Regions from separate parts of the Microbispora sp. GKU 823 genome, predicted to be linked through region 1. Evidence: predicted binding sites of a transcription regulator. Region 1 holds the regulator's gene; the other holds the start of a gene.
What was found. Region 1 encodes HspR, which represses chaperone genes until heat shock. Its sites were predicted from a motif close to ANTTGAGTCNNNNNGACTCAANT; they were not measured.

Region 1 (5,485 bases):
CGTGACGGTCAGCTTCAGCCGCCGGTCCGACAGACGCCGCGCGAGCCGGGCGACCTGCAGGTCCACGATCTGCGACAGCTCCTCGGTGCCGAGCGCGTCGAACACGATGATGTCGTCGAGCCGGTTGAGGAACTCGGGCTTGAACGACGCCCGCACCGCGTTCATCACCGCCTCGCGCTTGGCCTCGCTCTCCATCGTGGGGTCCACGAGGAACTGCGAGCCGATGTTCGAGGTGAGGATCAGGATCGTGTTGCGGAAGTCGACCGTGCGGCCCTGCCCGTCGGTCAGCCGGCCGTCGTCGAGCACCTGCAGCAGGATGTCGAAGACCTCCGGATGGGCCTTCTCGATCTCGTCGAGCAGCACCACCGTGTACGGCCTGCGCCGCACGGCCTCGGTGAGCTGGCCGCCCTCCTCGTAGCCGACGTATCCGGGCGGCGCGCCGACCAGGCGGGCCACGCTGTGCTTCTCGCCGTACTCGCTCATGTCGATGCGGGTCATGGCCCGCTCGTCGTCGAACAGGAACTCGGCGAGCGCCTTGGCCAGCTCGGTCTTGCCGACACCGGTCGGGCCGAGGAAGAGGAACGAGCCGGTCGGCCTGTCGGGATCGGAGATGCCGGCCCGGGCCCGCCGTACGGCGTCGGAGACGGCCTGGACGGCCTGCTGCTGGCCGATCAGGCGCTTGCCCAGCTCGTCCTCCATACGCAGCAGCTTGGCGGTCTCGCCCTCGAGCAGCCGGCCCGCCGGGATGCCGGTCCACGAGGAGATGACCTCGGCGATGTCGTCGGGCCCGACCTCCTCCTTCACCATCGGCTCCTCGACCTCCGCCGTCTCGGCGGCTTGGCAGCCTCGGCGAGCTCCTTCTCCAGCCGGGGGACGTCGCCGTACATGAGCCGGGACGCCGCCTCGAAGTCGCCGTCTCGCTGGGCCCGCTCGGCGGCGCTGCGCGCCTCGTCGAGCTGCTTCTTCAGCTCACCGACCTTGTTGAGGCCGGCCTTCTCCCGCTCCCACCGGCTGACCAGGGCGTTGAGGTCCTCCTGGCGGTTGGCCAGCTCCTCGCGGAGCTTCTCCAGGCGCTGCCGGCTGGCCTCGTCGGTCTCCTTGGCGAGCGCGAGCTCCTCCATCTTCAGCCGGTCCACGCTCCGCTGGAGCTGGTCGATCTCCACCGGCCGCGAGTCGATCTCCATGCGCAGCCGCGACATCGACTCGTCGACCAGGTCGATCGCCTTGTCCGGAAGGTAGCGCGCGGTGATGTAGCGGTCGGAGAGCGTCGCGGCGGCGACCAGGGCGCTGTCGGAGATCTGCACCTGGTGGTGAGCCTCGTAACGGCCCTTCAGCCCGCGCAGGATCGCGATCGTGTCCTCGACGGTCGGCTCGCCGACGTAGACCTGCTGGAAGCGCCGCTCCAGGGCCGGGTCCTTCTCGATGCGCTCGCGATACTCGTCGAGCGTGGTGGCGCCGATCATGCGCAGCTCGCCGCGGGCCAGCATGGGCTTGAGCATGTTGCCCGCGTCCATCGCGCCCTCGGCGGCGCCCGCGCCGACCATCGTGTGCAGCTCGTCGATGAACGTCACGATCTGGCCGTTGCTCTCCTTGATCTCGTTGAGCACGGCCTTCAGGCGTTCCTCGAACTCGCCGCGGTATTTCGCGCCCGCGACCATCGCGCCGAGGTCGAGCGCGACCAGGCGCTTGTTGCGCAGGCTCTCGGGTACATCGCCTGCGACGATCCGCTGGGCGAGGCCCTCGACCACGGCGGTCTTGCCGACGCCGGGCTCGCCGATCAGCACGGGGTTGTTCTTGGTGCGGCGCGACAGCACCTGGACGACCCGGCGGATCTCGCTGTCGCGGCCGATCACCGGGTCGAGCTTGCCGGAACGCGCCCGCTCGGTGAGGTCGACGCCGTACTTCTCCAGCGCCTGGTAGGTGTCCTCGGGCGTCTCGCTCGTGACCCTGGCGTGCCCGCGGACCTTCTCGAACGCCTCGAGCAGCGCGTTGGGAGTGGCGCCCGCGGCCTTCAGCAGGTCGGCGACCTGCCCGCCGTCGGTGGCGAGCCCGACGAGCAGGTGCTCGGTCGAGACGTACTCGTCCTCGAGCTGCTTGGCCCGCTGCGCGGCGGTGTTGAGCACGGTCAGCAGCTGGCGAGAGCTGGACGGCGCGCTCACGGTGGAGCCCTGCGCCTTCGGCAGCCGGTCGAGCAGTTCCTCGGCCTGTGCGCGCAGTTGCCGGGGGTCCGCGCCGACGGCCTGCAGCAGCGATCCGGCGATGCCGCCGTTCTGCGCCAGCAGGGTCGTCAGCAGGTGCGCGGGCGCGACCTCGGGGTTGCCGTCTGCCGCGGCGCGCCGGACGGCCGCGGACAGGGCCTCCTGGCTCTTCTGGGTGAACTTGTAGTCCATATGTGAATGCCTCGTTTCGCCGATCAGGCAGGTGGCAGTTCGTAGCGGACCAGTGCCCGCAACATCGTGAGCTCACCCCTGAGCCGGGTGACCTCCTCGCGCATGCGCATGTTCTCGGTTTCGAGTTCGAGGATGCGCTTGATGCCGGCGAGGTTGATGCCGTGCTCCTGGGAGAGCCGCTGGACCTCGCGCAGAAGCACGATGTCCCTGGTCGAGTACAGCCGCCCCCGCCCCGCCGTACGGCCGGGGCTGACGAGCCCGAGCCGGTCGTACTGGCGGAGCGTCTGCGGGTGCAGCCCGGACAGCTGGGCGGCTACGGAGATCACATAGACGGGGGTGTCGTCGGAGATGTCGAAAAACCTGGCATCCATCGGCTCACTCGCTTCTGGCCTGCTTGATCAGCTCTTCGCGAAGGTCCTGGCCCTCCGTGGCGTTCCTGAACTCCTCGAGAGCCGCGCGGGCCTTGTCGTCGAGGTTCTGGGGCACCGTGACCTGGACGGTGACCAGCAGGTCGCCCTTCGTGCCGTCCTTGCGGGAGGCCCCCCGGCCGCGCACCCGGAACGTCCGTCCGTTGGGCGTTCCCTCAGGGATGCGCAGGGTCACCGGCATCCCCCGGAGCGTCGGCACCTTGATCTCGGCGCCGAGCGCGGCCTCGGGGAAGGTGACGGGGACCGTGACGGTCAGGTTCTCCCCGCTGCGCCCGAACACGGGGTGCGGCTTGACGTGGACCAGCACGTAGAGGTCGCCGGCCGGGCCGCCGTTCTCACCGGGCGCGCCCTTGCCCTTGATCCTGATGCGCTGGCCGTCGCCGACTCCGGCCGGGATGCGGGCCTGGATCGTACGGGTGCTCTTGCCGCGCCCGCTGCCCTCGCAGACGGGGCAGGGGTCGTCGACCACCAGACCCCGGCCGCGGCAGTCGCGGCACGGCTCGGAAAAGGCGAAGTTGCCGAGGTTGCGGCTCGCCGCCCCGGTTCCCTCGCAGGTCGGGCAGACCCGTGGCGTCGTGCCCGCCTTAGCCCCCGTGCCGCCGCAGGCGGTGCAGGCGGCCGAACTGGTGAGCCGGAGAGACACGGTGGTGCCGTCGACCGCCTCGCCGAAGGCGAGCGTCACCTCCGACTCGACGTCCTGGCCGCGCCGCGGCCGGGCAGTGGTCGTGCGCGTGCCCGCTCCGCCTCGGTTGAACAACCCCCCGAACAGGTCCCCGATCCGCTCGCCCGACCCCGACCCGCCGACAGGTCGCCGAGGTCCGAAGTTGAAGCCCCCACCGGCCCGGGTCCCGCCCGCGCCCGCGTAGCCCCCGAGCCCCGACCCGAAGAGCGTGCGCGCCTCGTCGTACTCCTTGCGCCGCTTGACGTCGGAGAGCACGTCGTACGCCTCGGAGACCTCCTTGAACTTCTCCTCGGTCTCCTTGTTCCCCGGGTTGGCGTCGGGGTGGTACTTGCGAGCGAGCTTGCGATACGCCTTCTTGATCTCCTCGGCGCTCGCGGTCTTGGGCACACCAAGGACGGCGTAGTAGTCCTTTTCCAAGTAGTCCTTGGTGCTCATCTATCGCTTCCTTCGCACGAAAGGGGAGTGAATCGGTGTTCCCGCGGCCGTTCCCGCGGATGCCCCGCGGCTGTCGTCGCGGGTGCACTCGCGGGTCTCTCCCGATCTTCGCCGATCGGGAGAGACCTCCGCGGTTTCAGTTCTCGTCCGGCCCGCCGGACTCGCCGGAGCCGGCCGCCGTCTCCTCCGGCGCCGCCGCCTCCTCGCTCGGCTCGGCGACGGCCACGCGAGCGGCGCGCAGGATCCTGTCGTTGATCCGGTAGCCCGGCTGGAGGATCTCGATGCACGTCGGCTCGGTCACCTCCGCCGAGTAGCTGTGCAGCAGGGCCTCGTGCACGGTCGGGTCGAAGGGGTCGCCCTTCGCGCCGTACGCGGTCAGGCCCAGCTTGCCGACGGCCGCCTCCAGCGACTCGCTCACCTTCGCGAAACCGCCGGTGAGCTCGCCGTGGTCGCGGGCGCGGCCGATGTCGTCGAGCACCGGCAGCAGTTCGGTGAGCACGCTCGCGACGGCCTGTTCCCTGACGGCGATCCGGTCGCGCTCGACCCGCTTGCGGTAGTTGCTGAACTCCGCCTGGAGCCGCTGCAGGTCGGCGGTGCGCTCGGCGAGCAGGTCCGTCGCGGACCCCTCGGCGGGCGCCGCCGTCTGCGTGCCCTCGTCCGCGGGGACGGCCTCGGGCGCGTCCCCGGCGGACTCGCGGGCCTTGCCGGTCTCCGGGTCGATCTTGCGGTTGTCGCGGATCACCGGCTCCTCCTCGGAACCGTTCTCACGCGGGCTCACTTGCGGCCGCCCTCCCGCTCGTCGTCGACGATCTCGGCCTCGACCACGTCCTCGTCGGCCTTCGCCTGCGCGCCCTCCGGACCCGCCGCGCCCGCGCCGGCCGCGGCGCCATCGGCACCGGCCTGCGACTGGGCGTAGATGGCCGAGCCCATCTTCTGGCTGACCGTGGCGAGCTTCTCGGCGGCGGTGCGGATGGCGGGGATGTCGGTGCCCTCCAGCGTCTTCTTCAGCTCGGCGAGCGAGTCGTTGACCTCGGTCTTCACGTCGGCCGGGACCTTCTCGTCGTTCTCGCGGAGGAACTTCTCCGTCTGGTAGGCCAGCGCGTCCGCGTTGTTGCGGACCTCGGCCTCCTCGCGGCGCCGCTTGTCTTCCTCGGCGTAGGACTCCGCCTCGCGCATCATGCGCTCGATGTCCTCCTTGCCCAGGGCCGAGCCGCCGGTGATGGTCATCGACTGCTCCTTGCCCGTGCCGAGGTCCTTCGCCGAGACGTTCACGATGCCGTTGGCGTCGATGTCGAAGGTGACCTCGATCTGCGGGATGCCGCGCGGGGCCGGGGCGATGCCGGTCAGCTCGAAGGTGGCCAGCTTCTTGTTGTACGCCGCGATCTCGCGCTCGCCCTGGTAGACCTGGATCTGCACCGACGGCTGGTTGTCCTCGGCCGTCGTGAAGACCTCCGAGCGCTTGGTCGGGATCGTCGTGTTGCGCTCGATGATCTTGGTGAAGATCCCGCCCTTGGTCTCGATGCCCAGGCTGAGCGGGGTGACGTCGAGCA
Region 2 (5,485 bases), on a different contig from region 1:
TCAGGTGCCCGAACTCGCCGGGGGGCGGGGGTCGAGGGGCGGCGCGTCGACCGGGCAGCGGCGGGGCGGCGCTCGGACGCGGTCGCGAGGACGTTCGACCTGATCGTGGCGAACGTGATGACCGCCGCGACGGCCATCATGGCCGCGCCGACCAGCATCGACGTGTGGAACCCCCGGGTGAAGGCGACCGGGGAGTCGTAGGCGTCCCCCGTCAGCCCCACCAGTGGCGGGACGGCCGCGACGGCCAGGAGGCCGCCCGTCCGGGCCAGGGCGTTGTTGACCCCGCTGGCCACGCCCGCGTACCGCTCCTCGGCCGTGGCGAGCACGGTCGCGGTGAGCGGGGCGACGGCGGCGGACAGGCCGAGCCCGAACACGACCGCCGCGGGCAGCACACCGGTGAGATAGGACGAGCCCGGGGCGATGCGACTCATCAGCAGCAGCCCGGCCGCGCACAGGAGGATGCCTCCCGTCATGGGCAGGCGCGGGCCCGTCTTCCTCGCCAGCTCGCCGGCCCGGGGCGACAGCAGCAGCATGAGGACCGTGACCGGGAGCATCGCCGACCCGGCGGCGACGGGAGAGAACCCGGCCGACACCTGGAGCTGGACGACCAGCAGGAAGAACACCAGGCCCATCGCGGCGTACATGACCAGCGTGACGACGTTGACCGCGGTGAACTCCTTCGAGGCGAAGACCCCCACGGGGACGAGGGACCGGGGCGAGCGCCGGACCTCCACCACCACGAAGCAGGCGGCCAGGACGAGCCCGGCGGCCAGCGGCACCAGGCCGTCGCCCGCCAGGATCAGGCCGTACGTCAGCCCGGCCAGCGCGGGGGCGGCGAGGACGGTCCCGAGCACGTCGAAGCGGCCGTGCGGCCCGGCGTCCCGGGTCTCTGGCACGTGCCGGGCGGCGACGCCGACCACGACGGCCGCGAGCGGAAGGTTGAGCAGGAACACCCACCGCCACCCGGCCGCCTCCACGAGCCATCCGCCGAGCAGCGGCCCGAGGGCGGCGGCCACGCCGCCCAGCCCCGACCAGGCGCCGACGGCGCGCGGCCGGTCGTCGCGCACGTAGCTCGCCTGGATGATCGCCAGGGACCCGGGGATCAGCAGGGCCCCGCCGATGCCCTGGAGTGCACGGGCGAGCACGAGCACGGGCGCGTTCGGCGCGATTCCGCAGAGGGCGGAGGCCAGGGCGAACCAGGCCACTCCGGCGACGAAGACCTTCCGCCTGCCGAGCCGGTCGCCCAGTGACCCGCCCAGCAGGATCAGCGCCGCCATGGTGAGGGTGTACGCGTTCACGGTCCACTGGAGGCCGGACATTCCGGCGTGGAGGTCGCGCCCGAGGGCGGGGAGGGCCACGTTGACCACGGTGCCGTCGAGCGTCGCCATGCCCGACCCGAGGACCGTGGTCAGCAGCACCCACCGGCCCGGTGCCGAGCGAAGCCGGATATGTCCGGATGTCATGGACGTCATCATGCGCCACTCAGGGGAATGGGTGCGCCACAGCAGTGGGGATTACACGATTACGATCGCTCACAGCGAACTGACGCAGAACAGGGAACAGGATCGGGCTCCTGTTAGTTGAGCCGACATAACTCAACCTAGTGGAGTGCTGATGTCCCAGATCCTTCCCGTCCTTCCGCTCGACGACGAGGTCGTCCTGCCCGGCATGGTCGTGCCCCTCGATCTGTCGGCCTCCGAGGTCCGCGCGGCCATCGACGCCGCCCGCGCCAATGGCGAGAGCACGGTCCTGCTGGTGCCCCGCATAGACGGCCGCTACGGCCCGGTGGGGGTGAGCGCCGTCGTGGAACAGGTCGGCCGGCTGCCGGGCGGGGAGCCCGCGGCCGTGGTGCGCGGCGTCGACCGCATGCGCGTCGGCACCGGCACCACCGGCCCCGGCGCGGCGCTGTGGGTCGAGGCGACGGTGCTGGAGCCGGTCGCCTCCGGGCCGAGGGCCGAGGAGCTCGCCAAGGAGTACAAGGCCCTCACCACCACGATCCTGCAGAAGCGGGGCGCGTGGCAGGTGGTCGACGCGGTCAACCAGATCAAGGACCCCGCCGTCCTCGCCGACAGCGCGGGATACGCTCCCTGGCTGCAGACGCCGCAGAAGCTGCTGCTCCTGGAGACCGCCGACCCGGCCGAGCGCCTGGACAAGCTGGTCGGCTGGGCCCGCGACCACCTCGCCGAGCTGGACGTCGCGGAGACCATCCGCAAGGACGTCCAGGAGGGCATGGAGAAGCAGCAGCGCGAGTTCCTGCTCCGCCAGCAGCTCGCGGCCGTGCGCAAGGAGCTCGCCGAGCTCAACGGCGACCCCTCCGACGAGGAGGAGGACTACCGCGCCCGCATCGAGGCCGCCGACCTGCCGGAGAAGGTCAGGGAGGCCGCGCTCAAGGAGGTCGGCAAGCTGGAGCGGGCCTCCGACCAGTCGCCCGAGAGCGGCTGGATCCGCACGTGGCTCGACACCGTGCTCGACATGCCGTGGAACGTCCACACGACCGACGAGTACGACATCGCCGGGGCCCGCGCGGTGCTCGACGCCGACCACACGGGCCTGGACGACGTGAAGGACCGCATCGTGGAATACCTCGCGGTGCGCAAGCGCAGGGCCGACAAGGGCCTCGGGGTGGTCGGCGGCCGGCGCAGCGGCGCCGTCCTCGCGCTGGCCGGCCCTCCCGGAGTCGGCAAGACCTCGCTCGGCGAGTCGGTCGCCCGCGCCATGGGCCGCAAGTTCGTCCGCGTCGCCCTCGGCGGCGTCCGCGACGAGGCGGAGATCCGCGGTCACCGGCGCACGTACGTGGGGGCGCTGCCCGGCCGCATCGTCCGGGCGATCCGCGAGGCGGGCTCGATGAACCCGGTCGTGCTGCTCGACGAGATCGACAAGGTCGGCGCCGACTACCGGGGCGACCCGACGGCGGCGCTGCTCGAGGTGCTCGACCCGGCGCAGAACCACACGTTCCGCGACCACTACCTGGAGGTCGAGCTCGACCTGAGCGACGTGCTGTTCCTCGCCACGGCCAACGTGCTGGAGCAGGTGCCCGGGCCGCTGCTCGACCGCATGGAGATCGTCACGCTCGACGGCTACACCGAGGACGAGAAGGTCGCCATCGCCCGCGACCATCTGCTCCCGCGCAACCTGGAGAAGGCCGGCCTCACCGCCGACGACGTGACGGTGGAGGAGGCGGCGCTGCGCCGCCTGGCGGGCGAGTACACCCGCGAGGCGGGCGTCCGCTCTCTCGAGCGCTCGATCGCCCGGATCCTGCGCAAGGCGACGGCGAAGGTCGCCCTCGGCGAGGCCGAGCTCCCGGTGACGGTCACGGCCGGCGACCTGGTCTCCTACCTGGGCCGGCCGCGCCACGTGCCCGAGTCGTCCCTGCCGGAGGCCCGGCAGCGTACGGCGGTGCCGGGCGTGGCGACCGGCCTCGCGGTGACCGGCGCGGGCGGCGACGTCCTCTACGTCGAGGCGTCGCTGGCCGACCCGGAGACCGGGGCGACCGGTGTGACCCTGACCGGCCAGCTCGGCGACGTGATGAAGGAGTCGGCGCAGATCGCGCTGTCCTTCCTGCGGTCGCGGGGCGCCGAGCTGGAACTGCCGGTCGGGTCGCTCAAGGACAGGTCGGTGCACATCCACGTGCCCGCGGGCGCGGTGCCGAAGGACGGCCCTTCGGCCGGTGTCACGATGACCACCGCCCTGGCCTCGCTGCTGTCGGGCCGGCCGGTCCGCGCCGACGTGGCGATGACCGGCGAGGTGTCCCTCACCGGGCGGGTGCTGCCGATCGGCGGGGTCAAGCAGAAGCTGCTGGCGGCCCACCGGGCGGGGATCACCACGGTGCTCATCCCGGCGCGCAACGAGCCCGACCTGGACGACGTCCCGGCCGAGGTGCTGGCCGACCTCACCGTCCACGCGGTGAGCGACGTCCGCGAGGTCCTCGACCTGGCCCTCACCCCGGCGACGGTCGCTCAGCAGGCGGCCGCCTGACCCACTCCACACGGCCCGCGTCTCCGCTCCGGAGGCGCGGGCCTTTCCCTGTGACGAAGCACACATTCCCGGTATGGAATAAGGATTAGCTCACTCCTGTTTCAGCCGGTCGTGAGCGTATCGAACCTGGTGAACCCGCCCGAGCGAGGGTGTCCCACGGCCTGAAGCCCGCGACCCCACCCCTCTCACGAAGGCACTCACCGATGACGCTCTCCCCGCTGCCCGATCTGATCCTGCGCCGGATCACGCTGTGTTTCCCGCTCACCATCGGGGCGCTCACACCCGCCTGGTCGTGCCGGAGGCGCGCCATTCAGCACTTCCCTCGTCGCTCGGAGCCGCTCGTCCCTCGCTCCCCGCTCGCTCCTCAGTCCAGATCGGCGGCGCGCCCCTCAAGGATCGCTCGCCTCACGCGCGCGAGGCCAAGCGGAGTCGGCTCAACGTTTTCGAAGGACAGCAAGTGATCACGGTTACGGGCCTGCGCAAGGCCTACGGCGACGTCGTCGCGCTCGACGGCGTCGACCTCCACGTCGGCAAGGGCGAGGTCTTCGGCGTGCTCGGGCGCAGCGGCGCAGGCAAGAGCACCCTGCTGCGCTGCGTCAACCTGCTCGAGCGTCCCGACGAGGGCGTGGTGACCGTCGACGGGCGCGAGCTGACCGCCCTCGGCGCGGCCGACCTGCGCCGCGCCCGCCAGCGCATCGGCATGATCCACCAGCACTTCGCGCTGCTGTCGTCGCGCACGGTGGCGGGCAACGTGGCCTTCCCCCTGGAGGTCATGGGCGTCGGCAGGGCCGCCCGGGCCCGGCGCGTCGCGGAGATGCTCGACCTCGTGGGGCTGACCGACCGGGCCGGGGCCTACCCCGCGCAGCTGTCCGGCGGCCAGAAGCAGCGGGTCGGCATCGCGCGGGCGCTCGCGGCCGAGCCGTCGGTGCTGCTGTCGGACGAGGCCACCTCCGCGCTCGACCCCGCCACGACCCAGTCGATCCTGGCCCTGCTGCGGCGGCTCAACCGGGAGCTGGGGCTGACCATCCTGCTCATCACCCACGAGATGGACGTCATCAAGGCCGTCTGCGACTCGGCGGCGATCATGAGCGACGGGCGGATCGCCGAGGCGGGCCCCATCCCCGACCTGCTCGCCACCCCCGGGTCGCGCCTGGCGGCCGAGCTGTTCCCGCTGCCGCCCGCCGAGCCCGGCACCGTGACGGTCGCCCTGGCCGCCGACCAGACCCTGCTGTCGAGGCTCGCGCGCACGTACGACGTGGACGTCGCCGTCGCCGCGGGCGCGGTCGAACAGGTCGCGGGGGTCCCGGCGGGCCGGCTGCGGCTGCGGATCACCGGATCCGGTACGGCTGCCGCCCTCGCCGACCTGCGCGAGCGCGGCCTGCTGGTGGAGGAGGACGCATGACCTGGTCGGAGATGAGCCCTCTGCTGTGGGAGGCCACCGGGCAGACCGCCGTGATGGTGGGCTGGTCCACGTTGTTCACCGTGCTGTTCGGGCTGCCGCTCGGCGTCT

Region 2: lon (endopeptidase La) is a predicted target of HspR. The motif match lies at 1,579-1,601, and genes of this name have one in related genera.

What each region holds. Positions count from the first base shown of each region.
Region 1 is NZ_MWJN01000030.1:80,536-86,020, reverse strand. Features, by position in the region: partial or broken gene clpB (ATP-dependent chaperone ClpB) at 1-2,390, opposite strand, end outside; gene B1L11_RS18085 (heat shock protein transcriptional repressor HspR) at 2,414-2,761, opposite strand; gene dnaJ (molecular chaperone DnaJ) at 2,766-3,935, opposite strand; gene grpE (nucleotide exchange factor GrpE) at 4,072-4,713, opposite strand; gene dnaK (molecular chaperone DnaK) at 4,710-5,485, opposite strand, start outside.
Region 2 is NZ_MWJN01000112.1:11,018-16,502, reverse strand. Features, by position in the region: gene B1L11_RS52890 (hypothetical protein) at 1-201, shown strand, start outside; partial or broken gene B1L11_RS37305 (MFS transporter) at 303-1,388, opposite strand; gene lon (endopeptidase La) at 1,615-3,975, shown strand; gene B1L11_RS37295 (methionine ABC transporter ATP-binding protein) at 4,433-5,377, shown strand; gene B1L11_RS37290 (methionine ABC transporter permease) at 5,374-5,485, shown strand, end outside.